DNA from 3 places in the Streptomyces sp. NPDC002889 genome. Region 1 is predicted to be linked to each of the others. Evidence: riboswitches for the same ligand, from Rfam matches in the RefSeq annotation. Region 1 holds a riboswitch; each other region holds the start of a gene.
The links. Region 1 has a riboswitch for cobalamin ahead of ACFYWI_RS05275 (cobalamin biosynthesis protein). Riboswitches for the same ligand answer to the same signal wherever they lie in the genome.
Positions count from the first base shown of each region.

Region 1 (10,123 bases):
GAGGTGCTGCGGTAGACCTCGAGGTGCAGCGGCAGCTCACTGGTGGGGGCGAGGGCGCCGAAGAGCCGGACGCCGTCGAGGTCGACGCCGACGGCGTCCTCGGGGGTGAGGCGGTCGTAGGGAACCCCGCTGGGGGTGACCAGGACGGTCTCACCGACCCGTACCGAGACATTGCCGGATGTGCCGACCACCAGTCCCTCGGAGGCCGTCCTGCGTGCCGTCGCCACGAGGTCCTGCCATGCCCGTTCCATCGCGTCCCGCCCCTGCTCCGTCATGTGGCGATTCTCTCAGTCACGGGCGGCGAGTCGCGGCCGGGGGACGAGCCGTCGCAGCCGTCCCCGGGGGCGGCTCGAACAGACTCCACAGGCCTTCCGAGGCCTCGGTGAAGCCTCCGCTTCGCAAGCGGAGTTGCGTTTCCTCACTTGTAGACACCACAACGCCGGACTCAGTTCATCTTCCGTTCACTCAGGTTGCCTACGTTCGTCCAGCCACTGACGTCGAACGATTGCCTGGGTAAATGGAACACATCACGCTGCTGCTCGCGATTGTGATCGTGACAGCTCTCGTGTTCGATTTCACGAACGGTTTCCACGACACCGCCAACGCGATGGCGACGACCATCTCGACCGGCGCACTGAAGCCCAAGACGGCGGTCGCCATGTCCGCCGTTCTGAACCTGGTCGGCGCTTTCATGTCCGTGGAGGTCGCCAAGACGATCTCCAGCGGCCTCGTCGACGATTCAGGCATCACACCCGAGGTCATCTTCGCGGCGCTCGTCGGCGCCATCCTCTGGAACCTGCTGACGTGGCTCATCGGCCTGCCGTCCAGCTCCTCGCACGCCCTCATGGGCGGCCTCATCGGCGCCACCGTCGCCTCGGTCGGCCTCGGCGGCGTCAACGGCCCGGTCGTGGTCACCAAGGTGCTGATCCCCGCGATCGCCGCGCCCCTGGTGGCCGGTATCGCCGCTTTCCTCGCCGCCCGGCTGACGTACAGGCTCGGCAGGAACGCCGACTCGAAGGCCACCGCGAAGGGCTACCGCTCCGGCCAGATCGCTTCCGCGGGCCTCGTCTCGCTGGCACACGGCACCAACGACGCCCAGAAGACGATGGGCATCATCACGCTGGCGCTCGTCGCCGGCGGTGTGCTCGCCCCGGGCTCGAACCCTCCGCTGTGGGTCATCCTGACCGCCGGTCTGGCGATCTCCCTCGGTACCTACCTGGGCGGCTGGCGCATCATCCGCACCATGGGCAAGGGCCTGACCGACCTCCAGCCGCAGCAGGGCTTCGCCGCCCAGACCAGCGCGGCCAGCGTCATCCTCGCCTCCTCCAACCTCGGCTTCTCCCTGTCCACCACGCACTCGTGCTCCGGCGCGGTGATGGGCGCGGGCCTCGGCCGCAAGGGCGGAGTCGTCCGCTGGTCGACCGCGACCCGGATGTTCGTCGCCTGGGGTCTGACCCTGCCGGCGGCGGGCCTCGTCGCGGCGGGTGCGGAGTTCGTCACCCAGCAGGGTGACTGGGGTGTCGCGGCCGTCGCCGTCTTCCTGGTCGCCTCCTGCATCGCGATCTGGTTCATCTCCCGCCGCCAGGTCATCGACCACACCAACGTCAACGACACCGGGGCCGAGGAGCCCGCGGGCGTTGTCACGACCGCCATCGCGGCCGTCACCCCGCCGCCGGCGGGCACCCCCGCGCAGGACCTCAAGACCACCATCCCCGCCCCGGCCGCTCCCCCGGCCGAGCCGGTCGACAGCCCGGCCACGGTGTAAGGAAGCAGCAGCATGAAAATCGACTGGGCAGCTCTCGGCTCCGTCTTCGGCGTGAGCCTCGTCGCCACCGTCGCCCTGGTGGGCCTGTTCACCCTGGGCGTCGTGGGCCTGACCAAGCACGAGGCGGCAGCATCGGGCGGCGGCTCCGCGGCACTGGCCCGCACCGGCGCGTACGCCTCCTTCGCGCTGTGCGCGGCGGCCGTGGCGTACGGGATCTACCTGATCGTCAGCTGACGGCCGGAAGCACCGCACGAGCCTCACAGGCCGGTTCCCGTCCATCCTCCGGTGGACCGGGACCGGCCTTCGCGCGTCCCCGGGTACGGGCCCCTGTGTGGGGCTCGGCACACTGTCCCGCCGCAGGTCAAGGGTGAGTTGACGGGCGTTCGCGCGCGTGGTGGACTGCCGGGGCCATCTACGGCGGCAGAAGAGGAAGTCCGGTGCAAATCCGGCGCGGTCCCGCCACTGTCACCCGAGGAGCAGTCCCCGGGGAGCCAGGAACTCTCACCGCCGGTCACGTCGAACCAGGGCGCGGACCCTGAGTGAGGACTCATCGCCATGCCTGGCTGCGGTTCAGCCGTGTCTGCTCAGCCCCCCTGCGGGCGGGCCGAAAGCGCAAGGGGTCGCTGAATCCATGCGTGCCGACCGTGTATTCGTGTACGGCGCCGCCGCCGGTCTCGTCATCGACTCGCTGCTCGGCGACCCTCGCCGCGGTCATCCGGTCGCCGTTTTCGGCCGGGCGGCGGGCGCCGTCGAGCGTGTGCTGTGGCGTGACCACCGCGGCCGGGGCGCCCTGCACACCGCCGTGTGCGCCGGTGGCGCGGTGGCCGCGGGCGCGCTGGCGGCCCGGGCCGCGCTCCGTTCCCGTACCGCATCGCTCGCCCTGACCGCCGCCGCCACCTGGTCCGTCGTCGGGGGCACCACCCTCGGCCGCGAGGCCCGGGCCATCGGCGACGCGCTGGCCGCCGGTGACACCGAGCTGGCGCGCGAGCGGCTGCCGCATCTGTGCGGACGCGACCCTCAGTCCCTCGACGAGCAGCAGATCGCCCGTGCCGTCGTCGAGTCCGTCGCCGAGAACACCTCCGACGCGGTCGTCGGCGCTCTCGTGTGGGGCTCACTCGCCGGAGTGCCGGGTCTGGTGGGCTTCCGGGCGGTCAACACCCTGGACGCGATGGTCGGGCACAAGTCGCCCCGTTACCGCCGGTTCGGGTGGGCCTCGGCTCGCCTGGACGATCTGGCCGGCTGGCCGGGCGCCCGGCTCACTGCCGCTCTCGCGGTGCTCGCGGGCGACGATCCGCGGGGCGCCGTACGGGCGTGGCGGGCCGACGCGAAGAAGCATCCGAGCCCCAACGCGGGCCCGGTGGAAGCGGCGTTCGCGGGCGCGCTCGGCGTACGGCTGGGCGGGACCCTCTCCTACGGCGGCCGCATCGAGCACCGCCCGGTGCTGGGCGGCTCGGGCCGGCCGGTCCGGCTCACGGACATCGAACGGGCCGTGCGGCTGTCGCGGCGCGTCGGCGTGCTGGCCCTCGCGGTCGGAGCGGGCGCCCGACTGGCGTACGGAGCGGTGCGGGCGGGACGGCCGGCCCGTACCGCGGTGGCGGCGGGCCCAGGGGCGGGGACACGGCGCCGCGGCGCCGGAAAGGGGCGGGGATGAGCGGGAGCGGACGCAGCGGCGGGGGACTGCTGGTCGCCGGCACCACGTCGGACGCGGGCAAGAGCGTCGTCACCGCCGGCATCTGCCGGTGGCTGGTACGGCAGGGAGTGAAGGTCGCGCCCTTCAAGGGCCAGAACATGTCGCTCAACTCGTTCGTGACCCGCGAGGGCGCGGAGATCGGGCGAGCCCAGGCGATGCAGGCGCAGGCCGCCCGGGTGGAGCCCAGCGCGCTGATGAATCCGGTGCTGCTCAAGCCCGGCAGCGACCGCTCCAGCCAAGTGGTGCTGATGGGCAGGCCGGTGGGCGAGCTCAGCGCGCGCGGCTACCACGGAGGGCGGCAGCGGGAGCTGTTCGAGCCGGTCCTGGCGTGCCTGGAGGAGCTGCGGGGCACGTATGACGCCGTGATCTGCGAGGGGGCGGGCAGTCCTGCCGAGATCAATCTGCGGCGCACGGACATCGTGAACATGGGCATCGCACGGGCGGCCCGGCTGCCGGTGCTCGTGGTCGGCGACATCGACCGGGGCGGGGTGTTCGCGCAGTTCTTCGGTACGACGGCGCTGCTGGCCCCCGAGGACCAGGAGCTGATCGCCGGGTACCTCGTCAACAAGTTCCGCGGCGATGTGACGCTTCTTGAACCGGGTCTGGACATGCTCCTCGGGCTCACCGGGCGGCGCACGTTCGGTGTGCTGCCGTACGCCCACGGGCTCGGCATCGACGAGGAGGACGGGCTGCGGGTGTCCCTGCGCGGTGCCGTACGGGAGTCGGTGGTCGCGCCGCCGGTCGGCGAGGACGTGCTGCGGGTCGCCGTGTGCGCCGTGCCGCTGATGTCCAACTTCACCGATGTGGACGCGCTGGCCGCCGAGCCGGGCGTGGTGGTGCGGTTCGTGGACCGTGCCGAAGAACTCGTCGACGCCGACCTGGTGGTGGTGCCCGGCACCCGTGGGACGGTCAGGGCACTCGCCTGGCTGCGTGAGCGCGGTCTCGCGGACGCGATCGTGCGGCGGGCGGCGGAGGGCCGGCCGGTGCTCGGCGTCTGCGGTGGCTACCAGGCGCTGGGCGAGCGCATCGAGGACGACGTCGAGTCGAGGGCCGGGGAGGTCGACGGTCTCGGACTGCTGCCGGTACGGGTGCGGTTCGCCCGAGAGAAGACCCTCGCAAGGCCGGTGGGCCAGGCGCTGGGCGAGCGCGTCGAGGGGTACGAGATCCATCACGGCATCGCCGAGGTCCTGGGCGGCGAAGGGTTCATCTCCGATGACGACGGACACAGCCTGGACGGCTGCCGGGTCGGCTCGGTGTGGGGCACGCACTGGCACGGGTCCCTCGAGAGCGACGGCTTCCGGCGGGCCTTCCTGCGGGAGGTCGCCACGGCGGCGGGGCGACGGTTCGTGCCCGCTCCCGACACGAGCTTCGGCGCGCTGCGCGAGCAGCAGCTGGACCGGCTCGGCGACCTGATCGAGGAGTACGCCGACACGGACGCGCTGCTGCGGCTGATCGAGCAGGGGCCGCCGGCCGGGCTGCCGTTCATCCCGCCGGGTGCGCCGTGAGGCGGGGGCGGGGGGCATGTGGCGCCAGGGGCGCCCGGGACCGCGTTGTCCCCGCATGCGCCGGGAGCACAGTAAGCGCTCGACCCAGTAGTCGCGCGGCAACGGGCCGTCCCCGCATCGGCGGGGACAAGATCTTCGCCATGCCAGGCAGCCCGCAAGGCTTCGCATACGTGGCCCGACAGCCACTCGAAGGAGTGATCACCCCATGAGCAGCACCCGTTATCCGTTCACCGCGGTCGTCGGCATGGACGACCTGCGGCTGGCGTTGCTGCTCAACGCCGTGAGCCCCGCGGTGGGCGGTGTGCTGGTCCGTGGCGAAAAGGGAACCGCCAAGAGCACTGCCGTGCGCGCCCTGGCCGATCTGCTGCCCGAGGTGCCGGTGGTGGCGGGCTGCCGCTTCTCCTGCGACCCCGCCGCGCCCGATCCGCAGTGCCCGGACGGGCCGCACGAGACCGGCCCCGGGACCGCCCGTCCGGCCCGGATGGTCGAGCTGCCCGTCGGCGCCTCGGAGGACCGGCTCGTCGGAGCGCTCGACATCGAGCGGGCGCTGGCGGACGGCGTCAAGTCCTTCGAACCGGGCCTGTTGGCCGACGCGCACCGCGGAATCCTGTACGTCGACGAGGTCAACCTTCTGCATGACCACCTGGTCGACCTCCTGTTGGACGCGGCCGCGATGGGCGCCTCGTACGTCGAGCGCGAAGGTGTCTCGGTACGGCACGCCTCGCGCTTTCTGCTCGTCGGGACCATGAACCCCGAAGAGGGCGAACTGCGGCCGCAGTTGCTGGACCGCTTCGGCCTGACGGTGGAGGTCGCCGCGTCGCGGGACCCCGACCGGCGGGTGGAGGTCGTACGGCGCCGGCTCGCGTACGACGACGATCCGGCCGGCTTCGCGGCTCGCTGGGCGGACGAGGAGGCAGCGCTACGGGCCCGCATCGTGGCCGCGCGCGAACTGCTGCCGGCCGTGGAGCTCGGTGATGTGGTGCTGCGTCAGATCGCCGCGACCTGCGCGGCGTTCGAGGTGGACGGCATGCGTGCGGACATCGTGATGGCGCGGACGGCGACCGCTCTGGCCGCGTGGGCGGGGCGTACCGAGGTCGCCGAGGAGGACGTGCGGCAGGCCGCGCTGCTGGCGCTGCCGCACCGCAGGCGGCGCAATCCTTTCGATGCGCCGGGCCTCGACGAGGACAAGCTCGACGAGACGCTGGAGGAGTTCGGCGAGGACGAGCCCGACCCGGACCCGGACCCCGGCCCGGACGGCGGTGGCGGCCCCGGCGACGGCGGTGGCGGTGGAGTGCCCCCGCAGAGCAGCGGCCCCGACGCCCCGGAGGCGTCCTCACCGCCCCCGTCCGGGGACGACGCCCCCGCCCCTCCGGCCGGTCCCGGAGGCAGTGAGCAGCAGCCCGTACGAGCCGCCGAGCCGTTTCGTACGAAGATGCTGAGCGTGCCGGGTCTCGGCGAGGGCGCGGCCGGGCGCCGCTCCCGCGCGCGTACCGAGCACGGACGGACGACCGGTGCCAGGCGCCCCCGGGGCGCGCTCACCAAGCTGCACTTGACGGCCACCGTCCTGGCCGCCGCGCCCCATCAGCGGGCGCGCGGCCGCAGCGGGCCCGGCCTGGTGGTCCGCCGCGACGATCTGCGGCAGGCGACCCGCGAGGGGCGCGAGGGAAACCTCGTGCTGTTCGTGGTGGACGCCTCGGGATCGATGGCGGCCCGGCAGCGGATGAGCGCGGTGAAGGGCGCGGTGCTCTCGCTGCTGCTGGACGCGTACCAGCGGCGCGACAAGGTCGGGCTGATCACTTTCCGCGGCAAGGACGCGGAGCTGGCTCTCCCGCCCACGTCGTCGGTGGACGCGGCGGCGGCGCGGCTGGAGTTGCTGCCGACGGGCGGCCGCACCCCGCTGGCGGCGGGCCTGCTGAAGGCCCATGACGTGCTGCGCATCGAGCGCCTGCGTGATCCGTCGCGCCGCCCCCTGCTGGTGGTGGTGACGGACGGCCGCGCGACGGCGTCGGCCGCCGCGGGTGCCGGGCGCCCCGGCAGGGACCGGGCGTCCGTTGCGGTCCCTGCCGTTGCGGGTCCCGCGGCCGGACCAGCGGGCCGGGCTCCCGGCGGACCGGGGGGCATGGACCCGCTCGCGGCTGGGGCCGGCGCACTCACGCATGCACCGGGCGGTATGCCCGGCCGTGCCCCAGGCGCCCGGCGGGGCGCTGCCGGTGCCGGCGGCGGGCAGCACGGTGACGCCTTCGCGCTCGCCCTGCGCGCCGCGCGGCTGCACGCCGCCGAGGGGACCGCGGCCGTCGTCGTGGACTGTGAGGCCGGGCCCGTACGGCTCGGTCTGGCCGGTTCCCTCGCCGGTGAACTCGGCGGCACCGCCGTCACGCTCGACGAGCTGCGCGCCGACTCGATCGCCGGGCTCGTCAAAGACGTTCGAGACGTATCTGCCATCAGCAGGAGGGCCGCCTAATGCCACAGGGACAGCCGTCAGTCGTACCGGACGACGGGCTCACCACCCGCCAGCGCCGCAACCGTCCGCTCGTGTTCGTCCACACGGGCATCGGCAAGGGCAAGTCAACCGCCGCGTTCGGGCTCGCGCTGCGGGCCTGGAACCAGGGATGGCCGGTCGGGGTCTTCCAGTTCGTCAAGTCCGCGAAGTGGAAGGTCGGCGAGGAGAACGCGCTGAAGGTGCTCGGCGCGAGCGGCGAGGGCGGCACCGTCGCCTGGCACAAGATGGGCGAGGGCTGGTCGTGGATCCAGCGCGCCCCCGCCGAGGGCGAACAGTCCAACGAGGACAAGGCCCGTGAGGGCTGGGAGCAGGTCAAGCGGGACCTGGCGGCCGAGACGCACAAGCTGTACGTGCTCGACGAGTTCGCGTACCCGCTGCACTGGGGATGGATCGACACCGACGAGGTGATCGACGTCCTGCGCAGCCGCCCCGGCACCCAGCATGTGGTGATCACCGGCCGCAACGCACCGCAGAAGCTGATCGACTTCGCCGATCTGGTCACCGACATGTCCAAGGTCAAGCACCCGATGGACGCCGGTCAGAAGGGCCAGCGGGGCATCGAGTGGTAGCACGTCTCGTCATCGCCGCACCCTCGTCGGGCAGCGGCAAGACCACCGTCGCGACGGGCCTGATGGCGGCGTTCGTCGAGGCTGGTCTTGCCGTGTCCCCGCACAAGGTCGGCCCCGACTACATCGATCCGGGCTACCACACGCTCGCGGCCGGACGGCCGGGCCGCAATCTCGACTCCTATCTGTGCGGCACGGACCTGATCGCCCCGCTGTTCGCCCATGGCGCCGCGGGTTGTGATGTCGCCGTGGTCGAGGGGGTGATGGGCCTGTACGACGGCGCTTCGGGCCAGGGCGAACTGGCCTCGACGGCACAGATCGCCAAGCTGCTGCGGGCGCCCGTCGTACTGGTCGTGGACGCCTCCTCGCAGTCCCGCTCGGTGGCGGCGCTGGTGCACGGGTTCGCTTCCTGGGACCCGCAGGTGCGGCTCGGCGGGGTCATCCTCAACAAGGTGGGTTCCGACCGGCACGAGTCGCTGCTGCGCGAGGCACTGGCGGAGTCGGGCGTGCCGGTGCTCGGTGCGCTGCGGCGCGAGGACCGGGTCGGCACTCCGTCCCGTCATCTGGGTCTGGTGCCGGTCGCCGAGCGCCGCGTCGAGGCTCTCGACGCGGTCGCGGCTATGGCGCAGCAGGTGCGGGCGGGCTGTGACATGGAGGGGCTGCTGGCTCTGGCGCGCTCCGCTCCCCCGCTGCCGGACGCCCCGTGGGAGCCGGTGGCCGAGCGGGCGCACGGCGGGCGCCGGCCGGTGGTCGCGGTGGCCGGCGGGGCTGCGTTCACGTTTTCGTACGCGGAGCATGTCGAGCTGCTCGCCGCCGCGGGCGCCGACGTGGTGACGTTCGACCCACTGCGGGACGAGCAGCTCCCGGACGGGACGGCCGGCCTCGTCATAGGCGGCGGCTTTCCCGAGGTGTACGCGCCCGAGCTGTCCGCCAACGAGCCGCTGCGCAAGGCGGTCGCGGCTCTGGCCCGCTCCGGTGCGCCCGTCGCCGCCGAGTGCGCGGGACTGCTGTATCTGGCGCGCTCGCTGGACGGAAAGCCGATGTGCGGGGTCCTGGACGCCGATGCGCGCATGTCGGGGCGGCTGACGCTGGGGTACCGGGAGGCCGTCGCGGTGGGCGACAGTCCGCTGGCCGCGGCGGGGACCAGGCTGCGCGGCCATGAGTTCCACCGGACCGTGCTGGAGCCGGGCGCCGGGCCGACACCTGCGTGGGGCATGGTGCGCCCGGAGCGCCGGGTCGAAGGCTTTGTGCAGCAGGGCGTGCACGCGAGCTATCTGCATACGCACTGGGCCTCGCGGCCGGAGGTCGTCGCCCGGTTCGTCGCGGCCTGCGCCCCGTGAGACGGACAAGGGGCCACACCGCGTTCTCACTCGGCAAGGCCGACCGTGCACAGCACCATGGAGGCCGCGCCCAGGACGGGGGCGAGTGCGTCGGCGATCGGCATCACGACGCCCTTGCGCCGGGTGTTCCCGTACAGGCCGGTGTACGTCACATCACCGGTACCGACCGGTCCGCATCACCTCGTTGACCCGGGAGCTCGCAGATCGCCCGGCACGAGAACAGATCGCTCGACACGAGAGGAGCCCCGCTCATGGCCGGTGCCGCCGTCCATGTCGTCGGGGTCGGCGCGTCCAGGGGCGTGTCCGTCGGCGAGGTGCTGGAACTGGTCGTCGGGATTCTGGCCGAGGCCGGCCTTTCGGCCGCGGACGTCGTGGAGCTGGCGAGTGTCGACACGAAGGGGCGGGAGCCGGGGATCGTGGGCGCCGCCGAGCGGCTGGGCGTGCCGCTGGTGACGTACAGCGCCGCACGGCTGGCGGCGGTCGAGGTGCCGAACCCCTCGGAGGCGGTGCTGGGGGCAGTGGGGACGCCGTCGGTCGCCGAGGCAGCGGCGCTCGCGGGCGGCGGCGAACTGCTGGTGCCCAAGCGGAGGTCGAGCCCGGCGAGGGGACCGGCCGGGGCGACATGCGCGGTGGCGCGCCGCAGGGAGCAGGGTGAGCCGGGGACGCCGGCGACCACGCCCCCGGAGTCGTACGACGTCGTGCAGCCGTCCCGTCCCGCGCGGCCCGGCCGTCCCTCCGATCCGGGGACCACGCCGCG
Region 1 covers NZ_JBIAPT010000003.1:57,864-67,986, forward strand. The annotation lists gene ACFYWI_RS05260 (class II aldolase/adducin family protein) at 1-275, opposite strand, end outside; gene ACFYWI_RS05265 (anion permease) at 518-1,765, shown strand; gene ACFYWI_RS05270 (hypothetical protein) at 1,778-1,999, shown strand; cobalamin riboswitch at 2,152-2,288, shown strand; gene ACFYWI_RS05275 (cobalamin biosynthesis protein) at 2,397-3,416, shown strand; gene ACFYWI_RS05280 (cobyric acid synthase) at 3,413-4,960, shown strand; gene ACFYWI_RS05285 (putative cobaltochelatase) at 5,166-7,421, shown strand; gene cobO (cob(I)yrinic acid a,c-diamide adenosyltransferase) at 7,421-8,029, shown strand; gene ACFYWI_RS05295 (cobyrinate a,c-diamide synthase) at 8,023-9,366, shown strand; gene ACFYWI_RS05300 (hypothetical protein) at 9,393-9,518, opposite strand; gene cobC (Rv2231c family pyridoxal phosphate-dependent protein CobC) at 9,618-10,123, shown strand, end outside.

Region 2 (10,123 bases), on a different contig from region 1:
TCGCCGCCGAGGACTGGTCCTCCTCGGTGCGGCTGCTGTGCCGGGCCTGTTCCGAGAGCCGGATGCCGAGCGCCGAGGGCGAGGGCGAGCACCTCGACCCGCACGACCACAGTGAGCCGGGACACCCCGGGCCGCTGGGCCACCGCACGGCAGGTGATCTGTGGTCGCCCGAGCGCGAGTGCGGGATCGCGGCGCCCGCCGGCCTGGTCCGGGGCCTGCTGGACGGCTGGGTCGCGGACAGTCCGGACTCCCGTGAGTGGCGGGATCTCGAGGAAGTCTGCTGAGTCCTGCCCGTAGGCTGTACGGACACAGGAGTGACCGGGCATCGGGTCGGGCAACGGGTAGTGAGAAGGGCGTACGGCTGACATGGCGTCGCAGCAGTCGCAGCAGGAGACGGACCAGCAGGTCAACGATGGTTTCGTCGTGGACACGGAGAACTGCGAGGAGCGCGAGCAGGCGTACTGCGAGCGCGGCGCCGCGCGGCCGATCACGGTCGTCGGCAACCCAGTCCTCCACAAGGAGTGCAAGGACGTCACCGAGTTCGACGACAAGCTCGCCGCGCTGATCGACGACATGTTCGCCAGCCAGCGCGCGGCGGAGGGCGTGGGTCTGGCCGCCAACCAGATCGGCGTGGACCTGAAGGTCTTCGTCTACGACTGCCCCGACGACGAGGGCGTACGTCACACCGGCGTCGTGTGCAACCCGGTCCTGGAGGAGCTGGCTCCGGACCAGCGCGTGCTCGACGACTCGAACGAGGGCTGCCTGTCCGTGCCGACGGCGTACGCGTCGCTGGCCCGTCCCGACTACGCGGTGGTGCGCGGCCAGGACGCCCGAGGCAACCCGATCAAGGTCCGCGGCACCGGGTACTTCGCGCGCTGCCTGCAGCACGAGACGGACCATCTGTACGGGTACCTGTACATCGACCGGCTCTCCAAGCGCGACCGCAAGGACGCGCTGAGCCAGATGGCCGAGGGCACACCGCGCTACCCGGTCGTCGCCAACGATTGACCGCTCGGACACACCACGGCCCCGCTCACGTCGAGTGGGGCCGTTGCCGTGGGGGAGGGCGCCATTGGGTCGACAAATGACGCCGGGGCAGGGGCTGTTGACGCGCGTCAACCGGCCCGCCAGTCTCTGCCGTACACCTCTCTCACGGTATGGAGGCTCGATGTTCCGACGAACCGCACGACTGTTGGTCGCTATTGTCATGCTCATGGCTGCATCGCTGGCCGGGGTCGTGGCGGCGGCCGGCGCCGCCCGGGCGGACGGCTGCTACACCTGGTCGCGCCCCCTCTCCCAGGGCACTTCCGGCGCCGATGTCACCCAGCTCCAGATCCGGGTCGCCGGATATCCGGGGTACGGAGCGGTCCTCGCGATCGACGGCGACTACGGCCCGGCGACCGCCGCGGCGGTCAAGCGCTTCCAGTCCGCCTACGGTCTCCCCGCGGACGGCGTCGCCGGGACCGGCACCTTCAACAAGATCTACGCCCTTCAGGACAGCGACTGCACCCCGATCCACTTCAGCTATGCCGAACTCAACGACTGCAACACCACCTGGGCCGGCGGCGCGGTGAGCGCGGGAACCGCCAAGTCCAACGCGCTGCGCACCATGTGGAAACTGGAAGCCATGCGGCACGCGCTGGGCGACCAGCCCCTCACGGTGACCAGCGGCTTCCGTTCGCAGGCATGCAACGACGCGGTCGGCGGGGCGGCGGGCAGCCGCCATCTGTACGGTGACGCCGCCGACCTCGGAGCGGGACCGCACTCCCTGTGCAAGCTGGCCCAGCAGGCCCGCAACCACGGCTTCAACGGGATTCTGGGGCCGGGCTATCCGGGCCACAGCGACCACACCCATGTCGACCACCGCGCGAGCCGATACTGGTCCGCGTCGAGCTGCGGGATCTGACCGAGAGGCCTTCCCGCGCCGGCCCTTCCTTCACCGGGTACGCCGGGCACCTCGGAACGACGGCCGGCCGCGGGAACCGGAACGTTCCGCCCGGAGCAGGGCCCAGCAGGCGGCCGCTCCCGCGGCCCCGACCGCGTACCAGAACAGATCGGGAGCATCGAAGGAGGTGCCGAGGACGAGCCGGGCGAAGGTGCTGTGAGCGGCGAGCCCGGCCGGGACACCGGTGAGCTGGAAGAACTCCACGGCCCAGCTGACGCCCAGCGCGATCCCGGCCGCCCGCCAGGGCGTCACGCGCGGGGCGCACACCACCACGAGGGTGAGGACCAGCACCGTGTAGAGCGCGTCCCCGCGTACTCGGCGGCATCGCCCGTCGCCGCGGACCGGATTCCCAGGCCCGCGGCGACGGTCAGCGGCGCGGCGGCGCACGCCATGAGCCATGTTCGAACCGGACCGTCCATGGCGCGCACCCCGTACGGCACCGGTCAGAAGTCCTCGTCCAGGTCGACCGACCCCTCGACCGCGACCTGGTACGCCGACGGGCGGCGCTCGAAGAAGTTCGTCAGCTCCTGGACCCCCTGGAGCTCCATGAAGGAGAACGGGTTCTCGGAGCCGTACACCGGGGCGAAGCCCAGCCTGGTGAGGCGCTGGTCGGCGACGCACTGCAGGTACTCGCGCATCGACTCGGTGTTCATGCCCGGCAGGCCGTCGCCGCACAGGTCCTGTCCGAACTGCAGCTCCGCCTCGACGGCCTCTTGCAGCATGTCGGTGACCTGTTGCCGGAGCTCGTCGTCGAACAGCTCCGGGTCCTCCTTGCGGACGGTGTCCACGACCTCGAAGGCGAAGTTCATGTGCATCGTCTCGTCCCTGAACACCCAGTTGGTGCCGGTCGCCAGACCGTGCAGCAGGCCGCGGGAGCGGAACCAGTAGACATACGCGAACGCGCCGTAGAAGAACAGGCCCTCGATGCAGGCCGCGAAGCAGATCAGGTTCAGCAGGAAGCGGCGGCGGTCGGCCTTCGTCTCCAGGCGGTCGATCTTCTCGACGGAGTCCATCCACTTGAAGCAGAACTGGGCCTTCTCCCGGATCGACGTGATCTCCTCGACCGCGTCGAAGGCGGCCGCCCGGTCGTCCGGGTCGGGGAGGTAGGTGTCCAGCAGCGTCAGATAGAACTGGACGTGCACAGCCTCCTCGAAGAGCTGGCGGCTCAGATACAGCCGCGCCTCCGGGGAGTTGATGTGCTTGTAGAGGGTGAGCACCAGGTTGTTGGAGACGATCGAGTCGCCCGTCGCGAAGAACGCGACCAGGCGGCCGATCATGTGCTGCTCGCCCGGGGAGAGCTTGGCGAGGTCGGCGACGTCGGAGTGGAGGTCGACCTCCTCGACGGTCCATGTGTTCTTGATCGCGTCCCGGTAGCGCTCGTAGAAGTCCGGGTAGCGCATGGGGCGCAGAGTCAGTTCGAAGCCGGGGTCAAGCAGGTTCTTCTCGGGGGTGACCGTCGGCGCGGAGCGCCGTCCGTCGGGGGTGGTGGCCGGGTGACGGGTGGGCATTACTGGCAGGCCTCGCAGGACTCGGGGTTTTCCAGGGAGCAGGCGACGGCGTCGGGTTCGGCCGCCTGCTGTACGGGGATCGGCGTGGCGGACCGGGCCGCGCGGGCGATCCGGGTCGCCGGCCGGGAGCGCAGGTAGTACGTCGTCTTCAGGCCCTGCTTCCAGGCGTACGCGTACATCGAGCTGAGCTTGCCGATGGTCGGCGTCTCCAGGAACAGGTTCAGGGACTGCGACTGGTCGAGGAACGGGGTACGGGCCGCAGCCATGTCGATGAGGCCGCGCTGCGGGAGTTCCCAGGCGGTGCGGTAGAGCGCGCGTACGTCTGCCGGGACCCAGTTCAGGCCCTGCACCGAGCCGCTGGACTCGCGCAGCGCCTCGCGGGTCTGCGCGTCCCACACGCCCAGCTTCTTCAGCTCGTCCACCAGGTACGAGTTGACCTGAAGGAACTCACCGGACAGCGTCTCCCGCTTGAAGAGGTTGGAGACCTGCGGCTCGATGCACTCGTACACGCCCGCGATCGACGCAATGGTGGCGGTCGGCGCGATGGCGAGGAGGAGCGAGTTGCGCATGCCGGTCGTGGCGATGCGTTCACGCAGCGCGGCCCAGCGCTCGGGCCAGTTGAGCTCGACGTCGTAGTGGTCGGGGTGCAGCACGCCGCGCGCTGCGCGGGTCCGCTCCCAGGCGGGCAGCGGGCCGTTGCGCTCGGCAAGGTCGCAGGACGCCTCGTACGCCGCCAGCATGATCCGCTCGGCGATGCGGGTCGACAGGGCCTTCGCCCCGTCCGAGTCGAAGGGCAGCCGCAGCTTGAAGAAGACGTCCTGGAGGCCCATGGCGCCGAGGCCCACCGGGCGCCACCTGGCGTTGGACCGGCCCGCCTGCTCGGTCGGGTAGAAGTTGATGTCGACGACACGGTCGAGGAAGGTCACGGCCGTACGGACGGTCTCGTCCAGCCGTTCCCAGTCGATCACTTCCTCCCCGGCGCCGGCGTCGTGGGTGACGAAGGCGCCCAGGTTGACCGAGCCGAGGTTGCAGACCGCGGTCTCCCCGTCGTCGGTCACCTCGATGATCTCGGTGCACAGATTCGAGGAGTGGACGACCGTGCCGGGCTCGGCGGTCTGGTTCGCCGTGCGGTTCGAGGCGTCCTTGAAGGTCATCCAGCCGTTGCCGGTCTGGGCGAGCGTACGCATCATGCGTCCGTAGAGCTCACGCGCCGGGATGGTGCGCCGGGCGAGCCCGTCCGCCTCGGCCTTGCGGTACGCGGCGTCGAAGTCGTCGCCCCACAGGTCCACCAGCTCAGGGACGTCCGCCGGCGAGAACAGCGACCAGTCGGCGTCCGCGTTCACCCGGCGCATGAACTCGTCCGGGATCCAGTGCGCCAGATTGAGGTTGTGCGTACGCCGCGCCTCCTCGCCGGTGTTGTCGCGCAGTTCCAGGAACTCCTCGATGTCCGCGTGCCAGGTCTCCAGATAGACGCAGGCCGCGCCCTTGCGGCGGCCGCCCTGGTTGACGGCGGCGACCGACGAGTCCAGCGTCCGCAGGAACGGAACGATGCCGTTGGAGTGACCGTTGGTGCCGCGGATGAGTGAACCGCGGGAGCGGATGCGGGAGTACGAGAGCCCGATGCCGCCCGCGTGCTTCGACAGCCGCGCCACCTGGTGGTAGCGGTCGTAGATGGAGTCCAGTTCGTCCAGCGGGGAATCCAGCAGATAGCAGGACGACATCTGGGGGTGGCGGGTACCGGAGTTGAAGAGCGTGGGGGAGGACGGCAGGTAGTCGAGCCGGCTCATCAGCCCGTACAGTGCGGCCACTTCGTCGAGGGCGCGGACCGACTCGTCCTCGGCAAGGCCTGCGGCCACGCGCAGCATGAACTGCTGCGGGGTCTCGATGACCTTGCGGGTGATCGGGTGGCGCAGAAGGTAGCGGCTGTAGAGCGTGCGCAGGCCGAAGTAGCCGAACCGGTCGTCGGCGCCCGGGTCGACGAGCGCGTCCAGCCGGGCCGCGTGCAGCGTGACGAACTCGGCCGTACGATCCGCGATCAGGCCCTCGCGGTGTCCTACCGCGACCGAGGCGGAAAACGACACCGAGCCCTGCCCGGCCGCCTCTTCGGCGATGGTGCGGGTCAGCAGACGGGCGGCGAGCCGGGAGTAGGAGGGGTCCTCGGAGATCAGCCCGGCGGCAGCGTCGGTGGCGAGGGAGTGCAGTTCGGCCTCGTCCGATCCGGAGTGCCGGCCGCGCAGTGCGGCGGCGGCGACCCGGCCCGGGTCGGTGTCGGGCAGATCGGCCGTGAGGTCGGTCAGGGTCCGCAGCAGCGCGGTCCCGGGACCGTCGGCCGCCTGCTCGACGGTTCCTGAAACCGGATCGGCTGGCGCGATCGTCACGTGGTGCTCCCTCGCTCGGATCCGGTTCGGCGGGGGAGGGGGAGGGCCGTGGGGCGTACGTGCCGCATCGGGGCAGCACGGCGCACGGCGTCCACCGGCCCAACCGCGAGGCCCGGACGTCCTGGCACCCGGATCGGTCGAACCGGATGCACCGTCGGCAGGTGCTCGGACTCGCGGGTACGGCAAAGCGCACCACAGCACACCGTTGCGGGACAGTTCCGGATTTTCACCGGATTCCCCTGCGGCGACAGCGAGCATGAGCATACATGTGGGGGCGGCTCATTGCGTCACCCCCCACATGTTGTGTCAGGAGGTATGTGAGACGCCCCAAAGATCCTGGGCGTCCGCCAACAGGCCGATACCGGGGACGCCTTCCCCGTCCTGTGCGAAGGGCCGCCGCATTCCCGGGCGGGAGATGCGACGGCCCTTGGCCCGGTGACAGAACGGTCAGTGGCCCGCGCCCGCTGTCGCCGCCGGGAGTTCCACCGTGACGCCGGGGTCGCCCGCGTCCGCCGTGTAGTCGGAGGGGCTGGTCTCGTCGACGCCGTCGGGGGCCTTGGCCGCCCGCAGGACGAAGGTGAGGGCCACGGTGACAACGACGTTCAGCACGAACGCGGTGAGGCCGATGTAGCCGATCTCGCCGATGCCGGGGATCTGGGCGGAGGAGCCGCCGAAGTGCTTCTGGGTGGGGCTCGCGACACCGTAAGCGGCCGCCGTACCGTAGACCATGCCGACCGCCCAGCCGGCGAGCAGCGCCCAGCGGTGGAACCAGCGGGTGAACAGACCGCCGACCAGGGCCGGGAAGGTCTGCAGGATCCAGATGCCGCCCAGCAGCTGGAAGTTGATGGCGACGGTCTTGTCCATGGTCAGGACGAAGGCCAGTGCGCCGACCTTCACCAGCAGCGAGACCAGCTTGGACACCTTGGTCTCCTGCGCCGGGGTCGCGTCGGGCTTGATGAAGTCCTTGTAGATGTTCCTGGTGAAGAGGTTCGCCGCGGCGATCGACATGATCGCCGCCGGCACCAGGGCGCCGATGCCGATGGCAGCGAAGGCCACGCCCGCGAACCAGGCCGGGAACATGTTCTCGAACAGCTGCGGGATCGCCAGCTGGCCGTTGGTCACCTTCACACCGGCCGCGATCGCCATGAAGCCGAGCAGCGCCAGCAGGCCCAGCATCAGCGAGTACAGCGGCAGGATCGTGGTGTTGCGGCGGATCACCTCGCGGCTGCGCGAGGACAGCGTCGCGGTGATCGAGTGCGGGTACATGAACAGCGCGAGCGCCGAGCCGAGCGCCAGCGTGGCGTAACCCCACTGGCCGAGTTCGCCGGGTACCAGCGCGCCGGCCGGTTTGCCTGTCGCCTCGTTGATCGTCGCGAACTTCTCACCGGCCTTGGCGAAGATCTCGTCGAAGCCGCCGAGTTTGATCGGGATGTAGATGATCGCCACCGCGATCACGATGTAGATCAGGGTGTCCTTGACGAAGGCGATCAGCGCCGGGGCACGGAGCCCGGAGGAGTACGTGTACGCCGCCAGCACACCGAAGGCGATCAGCAGCGGCAGGTCCCTGACGAACCAGTGGGTGGTCTCACCGCCGCCGACCCCCATCACGTCCAGCACCGCCTGGATACCGACGAGCTGCAGGGCGATGTACGGCATCGTGGCGAGGATGCCGGTGACGGCGACCGCCAGGGACAGGCCCTTGGAGCCGAAACGCCCGCGCACGAAGTCGGAGGTGGTGACGTACCCGTGCTTGTGCGACACCGACCACAGCCGCGGCAGGAAGGTGAAGATGAGCGGGTAGACGAGGATCGTGTAGGGCACGGCGAAGAAGCCGGCCGCGCCCGCCGCGTAGATGGCCGCGGGGACGGCGACGAAGGTGTACGCGGTGTAGAGGTCGCCACCGAGCAGGAACCAGGTCACCCAGGTGCCGAACGACCGGCCGCCCAGGCCCCATTCGTCGAGGCTGTGCTCGTTCTCGGCCTTGCGCCAGCGCGCGGCCAGGAAGCCCACGGCCGTGACGGCCAGGAAGAAGAAGACGAAGACGCCGAGTGCGACGCCGTTCACGCCGTCGTTCACTGCGACGCACCGCCCTTGCGGGCGCGCTGGTCACGCTGCCACAGCTGGTACGCGACCATCGTCAGCGCGGTCGACAGCAGGACCCAGAGCATCTGGTACCAGTAGAAGAACGGCATGCCGATGAACGTCGGCTCGACCTTGGCGTAGGAGCTCACCCAGAGCATCGCCACGAAGGGCGCGATGAGGCAGAGGGCGATGACCACCCGCACCGGTGTGACGGCGGGCTGGTTCAGTTCGGGCGCTTGTGGCGGTTCGGGCGCTTCGGGCGCCTCGGGCACTGCGGACATCGTTGTCTCCGTCCCATGCTGATCACCTGTACCTGTAACGCGCAGGGAAATGTAGGCGAGGCTTTCGAACCGAGTCACCCCCGTCCGCATATCGGTACGGCAACGACTGCGCTCAGGCTCTGGGCACGGCGGAGGAAACCGCGACATAGCGCCGCGACGTCCGTCGCGGCGCCATGCGGTCGAGGGCGGTCCGGGCCGGGGGCCGGGGTGCTGCGGCCCCCGCCCTCAGTCCTGTGGACGCTGCAGCCTCGCCACGAACTTGTAGCGGTCGCCCCGGTACACCGACCTCACCCATTCCACCGGCTCGCCCTGCGCGTCCAGCGAGTGGCGCGAGAGCATCAGCATCGGAAGGCCCACGTCCGTACCGAGCAGGCCGGCCTCGCGCGGGGTGGCCAGGGAGGTCTCGATGGTCTCCTCCGCCTCGGCCAGGCGGACGTCGTACACCTCCGCGAGCGCGGTGTAGAGCGAGGTGTACTTCACCAGGCTGCGGCGCAGCGCCGGGAAGCGCTTGGCCGACAGATGCGTGGTCTCGATGGCCATCGGCTCACCACTGGCCAGGCGCAGCCGCTCGATGCGCAGCACCCGTCCGCCGGTCGAGATGTCCAGCAGTCCGGCCAGCGTGTCGTCGGCCGTGACATAGCCGATGTCCAGCAGCTGCGAGGTGGGTTCGAGGCCCTGGGCGCGCATGTCCTCGGTGTACGAGGTGAGCTGGAGCGCCTGCGAGACCTTGGGCTTGGCGACGAACGTGCCCTTGCCCTGGATGCGTTCCAGCCGGCCCTCGACGACCAGCTCCTGGAGTGCCTGGCGCACGGTGGTGCGCGAGGTGTCGAACTCGGCGGCGAGTGTGCGCTCGGGCGGTACGGGCGTGCCGGGGGGCAGCGTCTCCGTCATGTCGAGCAAGTGCCTCTTGAGCCGGTAGTACTTGGGCACGCGTGCGGTACGGGTCTGTGCCCCGCCCTCGTTGTCCGTGCCGCCCCCGTCCGTGGCCATACCCCGCCTTCCCGACTGCTGCGATCCTGCCGTCACCGGCTCCTCCGTCTGTAGCGGCTCACATGGTGGCACGGACCGGCCGCAGGTCGTCGCCCTCCCTCAGGTGTCGGTCCGATAACGGACACGACAGCCCTTCTTATACACCCTTGACACCCCTAAAGGTCTAGGCCAAGCTCCCGGTACTGGTCTAAACCACTAGAGGCCAGGTCCCAGCCCCACGAGCAGTACTCGGCGTATTGCCTCCGTATGTCTTCGCGGTGGGCGGGGGGTTGCAGCATCCCTGAGGAGGATGGCGTGAAGCGCAAGCTCATCGCGGCGATCGGCGTCGCGGGCATGATGGTCGGCATTGCGGCGTGTGGGTCCGACAGCGAGAAGCCGGGGGACAAGGCCGGCGGCGACGTCAAGGAGATCACCGTCTGGCTGACGGTCGACGCCCAGAACAACTGGCCCGACCTCGTCAAGGCGGCCGACGACGCGGTGGTCAAGAAGCACCCGGGCCTGAAGATAAAGCACGAGTACTACGGCTGGCCGGACAAGAACGCCAAGCTCGACGCCGTACTCGCCACGGACAAGGCTCCGGACGTGGTCGAGATGGGCAACACGGAGATGCTCGGGTACACGGTCAAGGGTGCGTTCGCCGAGATCGACCCGTCGAAGTTCGACCAGTCCGACGCCTGGCTGGACGGCCTCAAGGAGTCCGTCACCTACGACGGCAAGACCTACGGTGTCCCGTACTACGCCGGTGGCCGCGTGGGCAACTGGCGCAAGGACGTCGCCGCCGAGGCCGGTGTGAAGGCTCCGCCGAAGACGTACGCCGAGCTGACCGCCGCCCTCGACAGGATCCAGAAGAAGAAGGGCGCCAAGTTCAGCGCCTGGTACCAGCCTTCGCCGGACTGGTACGCCGCGATGTCCTTCGTCTACGACGCGGGCGGCGCCATC
Region 2 covers NZ_JBIAPT010000001.1:15,069-25,191, forward strand. The annotation lists gene ACFYWI_RS00075 (tetratricopeptide repeat protein) at 1-284, shown strand, start outside; gene def (peptide deformylase) at 367-1,008, shown strand; gene ACFYWI_RS00085 (D-Ala-D-Ala carboxypeptidase family metallohydrolase) at 1,169-1,906, shown strand; partial or broken gene ACFYWI_RS00090 (DUF2809 domain-containing protein) at 1,937-2,364, opposite strand; gene ACFYWI_RS00095 (ribonucleotide-diphosphate reductase subunit beta) at 2,389-3,345, opposite strand; gene ACFYWI_RS00100 (ribonucleoside-diphosphate reductase subunit alpha) at 3,453-5,831, opposite strand; cobalamin riboswitch at 5,970-6,102, opposite strand; gene mctP (monocarboxylate uptake permease MctP) at 6,279-7,907, opposite strand; gene ACFYWI_RS00110 (DUF3311 domain-containing protein) at 7,904-8,194, opposite strand; gene ACFYWI_RS00115 (GntR family transcriptional regulator) at 8,420-9,184, opposite strand; gene ACFYWI_RS00120 (extracellular solute-binding protein) at 9,479-10,123, shown strand, end outside.
Region 2: another riboswitch for cobalamin. It lies ahead of ACFYWI_RS00100 (ribonucleoside-diphosphate reductase subunit alpha); the one in region 1 lies ahead of ACFYWI_RS05275 (cobalamin biosynthesis protein).

Region 3 (10,123 bases), on a different contig from region 1:
GCCTTCGCCTGCGCCTCGGCCGGCACGCACACCGAGTTCATCGACCGGCCGGGGCTGCGCGCCGCCTGCGCGCGTGCCGCCGGCCGGTGACGGTCACCGCCGGTACACGATCTCCCGGCGGGCCGGGTCGCCGAGCACATTGACCACGAACAGCCCCAGGTCGAAGTGCTCGGCCGCCACGAAGGGCGTCGGGTCCTCGGCCGGGTCGACGACGGTCTCCGGCACCGGGTACTCGACGGACATGCTGCCGACGGTCGGCCGACAGCGGTCACCGTCCCGCTCGTGGCGCGTCTCCAGATCCCCGTCGGCGACGACGTCCCGCTCCGCGAGGCGCGGCCGGAGAACGCCCCGGGCCCGGTAGAGCACCAGCCGGACGCCGGCGAGCTCGCCGTACTCCCCCGCCGGGTCCCCGCCGCCGCACCGGTGCGAGATCTCCCGTCGCCGGGTCGAACCGGGCCCACTCGTCGCAGCGGTCGAACGATCGAACAGTGATCATTTCCTCGTCCCCGGGTTCAACGGTCCGCCCCGCCCAGCCCCGGCTCGCGCCGCCGGCGCCGCGACACCTGTCGTGGTCTTCCGCATCTGCCGCGTCCTGCCTCTGGCCGACGGCACATTGAATCAGGGACGCCACCCAGGCCCGTAGCCCGTCAGGGGATCCGGGGCACCGGTCAGTCGACCGTCACCGGGTGCCGCACCACCGCGTCGAAGAGATAGCCCTGGGTGTTGTGCACCGCCACCTCGGACTGGGTGCGTCCCGTCGCGTCCGTCGCACGGGCCAGCAGTACGGCCGGTCCCCGGCGCCGCGGCACCCACCCGGCCGACCAGCGCACCCAACTGCCCCTGCGCGGGGTGTCGCGCAGCCGCGCCGGGCACCAGTACCGGCCGCCGTCGGTGCTGATCTCCACCTTCCGCACGGGCGCTCCTCCGGACCACGAGCGGCCGGTGAGCTCGACCTCGCGGTGGACGGGAAGGATCGCCCCCGCGGCCAGCTCGAAGGCGCTCTTGAGACCCTGCCGGGTCAGCGGGGCGCTGCCCCCGGCCGGATGTCCGGCGCCGAACAGCCGGTACATGTCGGTGTTCCACGGGGTGTACAGCGGTTCGGCGCTCACCTCGATGTCGCCGACCCATTTGATCGAGGAGATGCCCACCCAGTTGGGGACGATCAGCCGGACCGGATGGCCGTGATCGGGCGGCAGGGGCTCGCCGTTCATCTCGTAGGCGAGCAGGACGTCGTCCAGTGCCTTGGCCACCGGCAGCGGCCTGCGGACCCGGCCGAGATTGATCCCGCCGCTGACGACCTCGTCGTCGAGGCCGCGCGGCAGCACGTCCACGGCGCCCGGGGAGATGCCGGCCCTGCGCAGCACATCGCCGAGCCGGGCACCGCGCCAGCGCGCGACCCCGATGGCTCCGAGTGTCCACGCGGTGCCGCTGACCTGCTGCCCCTGCTGGGTCGTGTAGAAGCTGCGGCCGTTTCCCGCGCACTCTACGAATGCGGTACGGGTGACCGCAGGCAGGGCGCGCAGGTCGTCACAGGTGAAGTGCACCCCGGGGCCGGTCAGTCCGCTGCCCCATACGCCGAGTCGCCAGTCGGCGGCCTCGATGCGGGGCGTCACGGTGTGGTTGCGTACGAAGAACCGGTCGGCCGGGGTGTGCAGTCCCGTGCCCCGCAGGGAGGCGAAGTTGGTCTCGGCGTTGGTGCCGCGGATGGTGAACAGTTCCGGCGGCAGGGGCTTGACAATGCCTGCGGCCACGGCGGCGGGCACCGCGCCGGCCGGGCCGGCAGCCAGGCCGAGCGGTACCGCCGCGGATGCGGCGGCGACCAGTTTCATCAGGTCCCGGCGGTCGATCCCGGATGTTCTGGCGCTGCCGCGGGTCCACTGGCGAAGCCGCCTGCGGTCGTAGGCGGACTCGGACAGGGGCACGAACGACATGAACACTCCACAGGTGCGAGCCGGGCGGGGACGTCACCCCCAGGGTTCCGGCTGCCTGATACGGACGGTAGAGGCCGTTTCCGGACGCCTGGAAGCGCACCGCCGCAAAGGCCATGAAGCCGCAACGCGTCCGCAACACGGGGCTGTCCATGGCGGACGGGGCGGCCCGGCCGGGCCGGGGACATGGCCGGTCCCCGACCCGGTCGGCAGCGCACGGTCAGGAACCGGTGGCCCCCACCTCGTCACGCACCTGGCGGGCTGCCGCGACCAGGTTCTCCAGCGATGCCCTGGTCTCCGGCCAGCCACGGGTCTTCAGCCCGCAGTCGGGGTTGACCCACAGCCGCTCGGCCCCGATCGCCGCAAGCCCTTTGCGCAGCAGGTCCGCGGCCTCGTCCCGGCCCGGTACGCGAGGCGAATGGATGTCGTACACGCCAGGCCCGACCTCGCGCGGGTAACGCGCCGTGCTCAGTTCACCGGCGACCTGCATGTGGGAGCGGGCGGCTTCCAGGCTGATGACGTCGGCGTCGAGGTCGTCGATGGCCTGGACGATGTCCCCGAACTCGGCGTAGCACATGTGGGTGTGGATCTGGGTGTCCGGGCGTACGCCACTCGTGGTGAGGCGGAACGCCTCCGTCGCCCAGGCCAGGTACGCCCCGTGGTCGGCGGCCCGGAGCGGGAGCGTCTCGCGCAGCGCGGGCTCGTCGACCTGGATGACCGAACTGCCCGCCGCTTCCAGGTCGTTGACCTCGTCGCGCAGGGCGAGCGCGACCTGGCGTGCGGTGTCGCCCAGCGGCTGGTCGTCGCGGACGAAGGACCAGGCGAGCATGGTGACCGGGCCGGTGAGCATTCCCTTGACCGGGCGGTCGGTGAGCGACTGGGCGTAACGCGTCCAGCGGAGTGTCATCGGCTCGGGGCGGGAGATGTCACCGGCCAGGATCGGCGGGCGGACGCAGCGGGTGCCGTAGGACTGGACCCAGCCGTGCTGCGTGGCGAGATACCCCGTCAGCTGCTCGGCGAAGTACTGCACCATGTCGTTGCGTTCGGGCTCACCGTGTACCAGGACGTCGATACCGGTCTTCTCCTGGAAGGAGATGACCTCGCGGATCTCCGCCTCGATGCGCTCCTCGTAGCCGGCGACGTCGATCCTTCCCGCGCGCAGATCGGACCGGGCGGCGCGCAGTTCAGTCGTCTGGGGGAAGGAGCCGATGGTGGTCGTGGGCAGCAGCGGCAGCCCGAGGTGGGCGCGCTGGGCGGCGGCCCTCTCGGGGTACGGCTGGTAGCGGCGGCCATCGGTGTCGGTGACGGCCGATGCCCGGGCGCGGACCGCGGGGTCGTGGGTGAGTGCCGAGCCGGCACGGGAGGCCAGGTCGGCTCGGTTGGCGGCGAGTTCGGCCGCGACGGTTTCCGTGCCCTGGGCAAGGCCGCGGGCGAGGGTGACGATTTCGGCGGTCTTCTGGCGGGCGAAGGCGAGCCAGCGGGCGATCTGGGGGTCGATGTCGCGCTCGGCCGCGGAGTCGAGCGGCACGTGCAGCAGGGAGCAGGAGGCCGCGACATCGACCCGGTCGGCGAGGCCGAGGAGCGTACCGAGAGTGGACAGGGACTTCTCGAAGTCGTTGATCCAGATGTTGCGGCCGTTGACGACTCCGGCGACCAAGCGCTTGCCGGGCAGCCCGCCTACTGCGGCCAGGTCGTCGAGATTGGCCGCGGCGGCATCGGTGAAGTCCAGCGCGAGACCGTCGACGGGGGCCTTGGCGAGGATGGGCAGGGCTTCGCCGAGACGGTCGAAGTAGGAGGCGACCAACAGCTTGGGCCGGTCGTCGAGACCACCGAGGTCGCGGTAGGCGCGGGCGGCGGCGTTCAGGTCCGCGCGGGTGCGGTCCTGCACGAGAGCGGGCTCGTCCAGCTGCACCCACTCGGCGCCGGCGGCCCGCAGATCGGCGAGCACCTGCGCGTACACCGGCAGCAGCCGGTCCAGCAGAGTGATCGGCTCGAAGTCGGCGGCGACGCCGGGTGCGGGCTTGGCCAGCAGCAGATAGGTGACCGGTCCGACCAGTACCGGCCGGGCGGTGTGACCGAGCGCGAGGGCCTCCTTCAGCTCGGCGACCTGCTTGGTGGAGTCGGCGGTGAAGACGGTGTCGGGGCCGAGTTCGGGGACCAGGTAGTGGTAGTTGGTGTCGAACCACTTGGTCATCTCCAGCGGCGCCACGTCCTGGGTGCCGCGGGCCATCGCGAAGTAGCCGTCCAGGGAGCCTGCCTCGACGGCGGCACGGTGGCGGGCGGGGATCGCACCCACCATCACGCTGATGTCCAGGACGTGGTCGTAGTACGAGAAGTCACCGGTCGGCACCTCGTGGATGCCGGCCCCGGTCAGCTGCTGCCAGTTGGCGCGGCGCAGCCCGGCGGCGGTCTCCCGGAGGGCATCGGCGGTGACGCGGCCCTTCCAATAGCCCTCGACAGCCTTCTTCAGTTCACGGTTCTGGCCCTGACGGGGGTAGCCGTACACGGTGGCCCGTGCTGCCGCGGCTGCGGACTTGCTGGTCAAGGAACTCTCCTTCGCGAGTATGTCTCCTGTGGCACCCGGCGACGGGCAGAGAACGCGAAGAGGTGACGAACCGGACGGCACGGTCTCGCGCCGTTCGCGCGGCCGTCCGTCTGGTATGCACGCCGACCCTCCCTCGAGGTCGCCAGGATCTCCGCACGCGATCGGTCGCGCACGGGCAACGGGCAGGTCTTCGGACTCGCGGGCACGTCTGCCGGTCTCCCGGCGGACTCCTACTGGCCGTCGCTTCCCAGACCCGGCCGGGCCCAGTGCGTATGACGGCGGTCGTTCCCGCTCACCGCTGCGGGGCAGTCCCGGATTTACACCGGGTTCCCTCTTACGACGCTCCCATCTGGATGACAGGGCGAACCAGCTGCGCCTGCCAGCCTAGAGGGCAGCCCTCGAGCGCGGATACAACCGTTCACATTCCGGCGGTGATCTGAGACATGCTGCTCAGCCACGGACAACACAGCAGGGCGCGGGGCAGCTCGGTCACACCGCTCCGCGCCCCGCTCCACAGCAGCCTGGGCCCCTCGGCCCCGGCGGCGAACCCGGGCCCCTCAGCCCCGGTCGTAGGTGTGGAACCCCCGGCCCGACTTACGGCCGAGCAGCCCCGCCTCGACCATCCGCTGGAGCAGCGGTGGCGGGGCGTAGAGGGGTTCCTTGAACTCGTCGTACAGCGACTCCGCGATGGCCGCGACGGTGTCCAGGCCGATCAGGTCCGCCAGCTTGAGCGGCCCCATCGGATGGGCGCAGCCGAGCTCCATCCCTGCGTCTACGTCGGTGGCGGTGGCAAAGCCGGACTCGGCCATACGGATCGCGGAGAGGAGGTAAGGGATGAGCAGGGCGTTGACGACGAAGCCGGCCCGGTCCTGGGAGCGGACCACTGTCTTGCGCAGCGTGCTGGTCGCGAACTCCTCGACTGCCGTCACCGCGTCGGGCGCGGTGTGCAGGGATGCCACAACCTCCACCAGCGGCAGGACGGGTACCGGGTTGAAGAAGTGCAGGCCGAGCACGCGGTCGGCGCGGTTCGTTGCCATGCCCAGGCGCATGACCGGGATGGATGAGGTGTTGGTGGCCAGGATCGCCTCCGGATCTTCGACGATCTTGTCGAGCGCGGCAAAGACCTCGGTCTTCGCCTCGGCGTTCTCGACGACGGCTTCGACGACGAGCTGCCGGTCGGCCAGGTCGTCGAGGCTGCCGCTGAAGACGAGCCGGGCAAGGGCGTCCTCGGCGGAGATACGGTCGAGCTTGCCTCGCTGGACGGCGCGTTCGAGGGAGACAGCCACCCGTTCCCGAGCGCCGCGCGCGGCGGTGGTGTCCGCCTCGCAGACCACGGTGTCCAGCCCGGCGCGGGCGCAGACTTCGGCGATTCCGGCGCCCATCTGCCCGCCGCCGACGACGCCGACCCGTGTGAGGGATCCGTTCATGACTGTACTTCCGATCGTCGGACGAGGTGGCGGGGGTAGGCGTCGGTGGTGAAGAACTCGGGCAGCGTCCTGGCGAGGGCGGTGCGTTCGAAGATCTCGCGGACCTCCTCGACGCGGGCCCAGGGGTACTCCCGGCCGAGCGCCGCGATCTCCTCATCCAGGATCGCGAGAACGCTGTCGCGGTCGACGGCGCCGTGTCGTAGCCACTGCCAGACTTGGCTGCGGGCGATTTCGGCGGTTGCGGCGTCCTCCATGTGGCCGTCCAGGGGGACGGCGCCCTGGCCGCGCAGCCAGGCATCGAAGTAGCGCAGGGCGAGCGCAACGTTGGAACGGACACCGTCCGGCGTGGGCGGGCCTGAAGTGCGGCGGACGGCCAGGAGGTCATCGGCGCCGACGTCGACGTCTTCGCGCGTGCGGTCGAGCTGGTGGGGCCGGCCGCCGAGGACGCCGTCGAAGATGTCGCGGCAGAGGGGGACGAGTGCCGGGTGGGCCACCCAGGTGCCGTCGAAGCCGTCCTCCGCCTCACGTTCCTTGTCGAGCCGGACCCTGGCGAGTGCGGATTCCTGTGCCGTGGCGTCCTGGACGGGCACGTGTGCGGCCATGCCGCCGATGGCGTGGGCCCCGCGCTTGTGGCAGGTGCGCACGAGGAGTTCGGTGTAGGCCCGCAGGAACGGGGCGGTCATGGTGACCCGGTCCCGGTCGGGAAGGGTGAAGTCGGGGCGGTGGGCGAAGTTCTTGATCAGGCTGAAGAGGTAGTCCCAGCGGCCCGCGTTGAGTCCTGCGCTGTGTTCGCGCAGTTCGAAGAGGATCTCCTCCATCTCCAGGGCCGCGGTGACGGTCTCGATGAGAACGGTCGCGCGGATGGTGCCGCGCGGGATGTCCAGGAGGTCCTGGGCGAGGACGAACACGTCGTTCCACAGGCGGGCTTCGTCGCGGTGCTCCAGCTTGGGGAGGTAGAAGTACGGCCCCTGGCCCGCGTCGATCTGCCGCTGGGCGCAGTGGAAGAAGTACAGGCCGAAGTCGACGAGGGACGCGGACAGCGGACGGCCGTCGATCACCAGATGCTTTTCGGTGAGGTGCCAGCCGCGGGGGCGGACCATGATCGTGGCGAGGTCGTCGCCGAACCGGCGCTTCCCGCACTCCGGGGTGGTGAAGCCGATGCGCCGCTCGACGGCGTCGAGCAGGACGAGCTGACCGCCGACAATGTTGTCCCAGGTCGGCGAGGTGGCGTCCTCGAAGTCCGCCATCCACACCTGGGCACCGGAGGTCAGGGCATCGGCCACCGTCCGCCGGTCGGGCGGTCCGGTGATCTCCACGCGGCGGTCGGTCAGGCCAGGGCCGGGCGGGGCGACCCGCCAGTCGGGGTCGTTGCGGATGCCCGTGGTGGCGCGGGAGAAGTCGAGCGGGAAGCCGGAGGTGAGCCGGCCCGCCAGCCGCCGCCGCTCGGCGAACAGCTCGAAGCGACGGCCGGCGAAGGCGGCGTCGAGGCGGGCGATGAAGTCCAGAGCCTCGGGTGTGAGGATCTCGTCGAAGCGGTCGCCGGGTGCGCCGAGGACCTGGATACGACCGGTCAGTGCGGTGGTGGACATGAGGTACTCCTCAGCGGGAGTGGTGCGGGCCGGACGGGGACGGCCGTCCGGCCCCCACCTGGACACGGGTTCGCTTGACGTGCGGGTGCCGCGCCTCGCGTCGAGGCCGGAGGAGCTGCCGGTCCCGGCCGCGGACGGGACCGGCACTGATGGGGCTCAGTGGAACTGCTCTTCCTCGGTGGAGCCGCTCAGCGCTGTGGTTGAGGAGGCGGGGTTGACGGCGGTGGAGACGAGGTCGAAGTAGCCGGTGCCGACCTCGCGTTGGTGCTTGACCGCGGTGAAGCCCTGGGCCTGTGCGGCGAACTCGCGCTCCTGCAGGTCGACGTAGGCGGTCATGCCGTGCTCGGCGTAGCCGCGGGCCAGGTCGAACATGCCGTGGTTGAGGGAGTGGAAGCCGGCCAGGGTGATGAACTGGAAGCGATAGCCCATCGCGCCCAGCTCCCGCTGGAACTTGGCGATCTGGTCGTCGTCCAGGGCGGCCTTCCAGTTGAAGGACGGCGAGCAGTTGTACGCCAGCATCTGGTCGGGGTTCTCGGCGTGGATGGCCTCGGCGAACTCGCGGGCCTGTGCCAGATCCGGGGTGCCGGTCTCGACCCAGATGAGGTCGGCGTACGGGGCGTAGGCGAGACCACGGGCGATGACCGGAGCCATGCCGTTCTGCACCCGGTAGAAGCCCTCGGCGGTGCGCTCCCCCGTCACGAACTGCGCGTCGCGCTCATCCACGTCACTGGTCAGCAGGTTCGCGGCGAGCGCGTCCGTACGAGCCACGATCAGCGTCGGCACATCGGCGATGTCGGCCGCGAGACGGGCCGCGTTGAGGGTGCGGATGTGCTGGGCCGTCGGCACGAGGACCTTGCCGCCGAGGTGTCCGCACTTCTTCTCGGAGGCCAGCTGGTCCTCGTAATGGATACCCGCGGCACCGGCGGCGATCATGGCCTTGGTCAGCTCGAAGGCGTTGAGCGGTCCGCCGAAGCCGGCCTCGGCGTCGGCGACGATCGGGGCCAGCCAGTCCGTGGTGTCCGTGCCGCCCTCCGCGGTGGCGATCTGGTCGGCACGCAGCAGCGCGTTGTTGATCCGACGGACCACCTGTGGAACCGAGTTGACCGGGTAGAGGCTCTGGTCGGGGTAGGTGTGGCCGGCCTGGTTGGCATCGGCCGCGACCTGCCAGCCGGAGAGATAGATCGCCTGCAGGCCCGCCTTCACCTGCTGCACGGCCTGGCCACCGGTCAGGGCGCCCAACGCATGGATGTAGTCCTGCTCGTGCAGCTGCCGCCACAGCCGCTCGGCGCCGCGCCGGGCCAGGGTGTGCTCCTCGCGGACGCTGCCACTCAGCCGGACCACTTCCTCGGCCGTGTACGTGCGTTCCACACCCTGCCAGCGCGGCTGTGTCGCCCATTGCTGCGCCAACTGCTCGGCCTGCTGAGCCGCCGTTGTCCCTGTCTGCGCCATGACCGTCTCCCGGTGATGTTCTGTAAAGGGTGCGAAGGACATGCTCCTTCGTATGCTGTGCGGCCCGCCGATCCCCGCCCGGTGTGTGGAGCGGTGAGCAATGCGCCGGAGTCGCCGTGCCGGGATGCCGGGATGTGCGACGTCAGGGCATGAAATCGCGCCCGAAGTTCCGGCTTGGTCGCCGGGTCCGGCGGGCCGCAGCACGACTCTGACAGTGGCACTGAGTGCCATCAAGCAGGGACGCATGCCAACCTTTGCGAATCTTCCCTCTCCATTGTGCCAACCTTGCCAATGCTGGACTGGGCTCACTGAGGCCTACACTCGCTGCCATGGGCAAGACGTACGCGGGAGCGAGACTGCGCCGGTTGCGCGAGGAACGGCGGCTCAGCCAGGCAGAGCTGGCCCGGGTGCTGGCCATCTCGCCGAGCTATCTGAACCAGATGGAGCACGACTCCAGGCCGCTGACCGTGCCCGTACTCCTGCGGTTGACCGAGGCGTTCGGCGTGGACCCGGGCTTCTTCTCCGAACGGGACACCGGCCGTGTCCTCGCCGGTCTGCGCGAAGCGCTCGCCGACGATCTCGCCACGGCCCGGGTGTCCCCCGGCGATCTGTCCGAACTGGTCTCCCGGCTGCCGTCGGTCGCCGCCGTCCTGCTGGACCTCGGGCGGCGCAACCAGGAATTGACCGAGCAACTGGCCGAGGCCGCCGAGGGCCGTGCGGACGCCACCCCGCCCACCGCACCGCGCTCGCCCCACGAGGAGATCCGCGAGTTCTTCTACCGTCGGCAGAACTATCTGCACGACGCCGACACCGCGGCCGAAGAGCTGGCGGGCGCGCTCGGCATCCGCCCCGGCGAGGTGCTGCGGGCCCTGTCGGCCCGGCTCACCGAGCAGCACGGAGTACGCATCGCCGCCGACTCCGACCGACTGCACCGCTACGACCCCGCCGCCCGCGTCCTGCATCTGTCGGCCCGGCTGCGCCCCGGCCAGCAGGCCTTCCGCATGGCCACCCAGCTCGCCCTGCTCGAGTACGACGACGAGCTGTCGCGCCTCGCCTCGCAGGACCACGAGGAGGGCTCGGCGAGCTGGTCGCTGGCGCGGATCGGGGTCGCCAACTACTTCGCCGCCGCACTGATCCTGCCGTACCGCGCTTTCCACGGTGCCGCCGAGGAACTGCGCTACGACA
Region 3 covers NZ_JBIAPT010000006.1:154,658-164,780, forward strand. The annotation lists gene ACFYWI_RS11055 (carbohydrate kinase family protein) at 1-90, shown strand, start outside; gene ACFYWI_RS11060 (hypothetical protein) at 94-366, opposite strand; gene ACFYWI_RS11065 (sulfite oxidase) at 669-1,931, opposite strand; gene metE (5-methyltetrahydropteroyltriglutamate--homocysteine S-methyltransferase) at 2,149-4,473, opposite strand; cobalamin riboswitch at 4,637-4,859, opposite strand; gene ACFYWI_RS11075 (3-hydroxybutyryl-CoA dehydrogenase) at 5,031-5,900, opposite strand; gene aceB (malate synthase A) at 5,897-7,489, opposite strand; gene aceA (isocitrate lyase) at 7,646-8,938, opposite strand; gene ACFYWI_RS11090 (short-chain fatty acyl-CoA regulator family protein) at 9,268-10,123, shown strand, end outside.
Region 3: another riboswitch for cobalamin. It lies ahead of metE (5-methyltetrahydropteroyltriglutamate--homocysteine S-methyltransferase); the one in region 1 lies ahead of ACFYWI_RS05275 (cobalamin biosynthesis protein).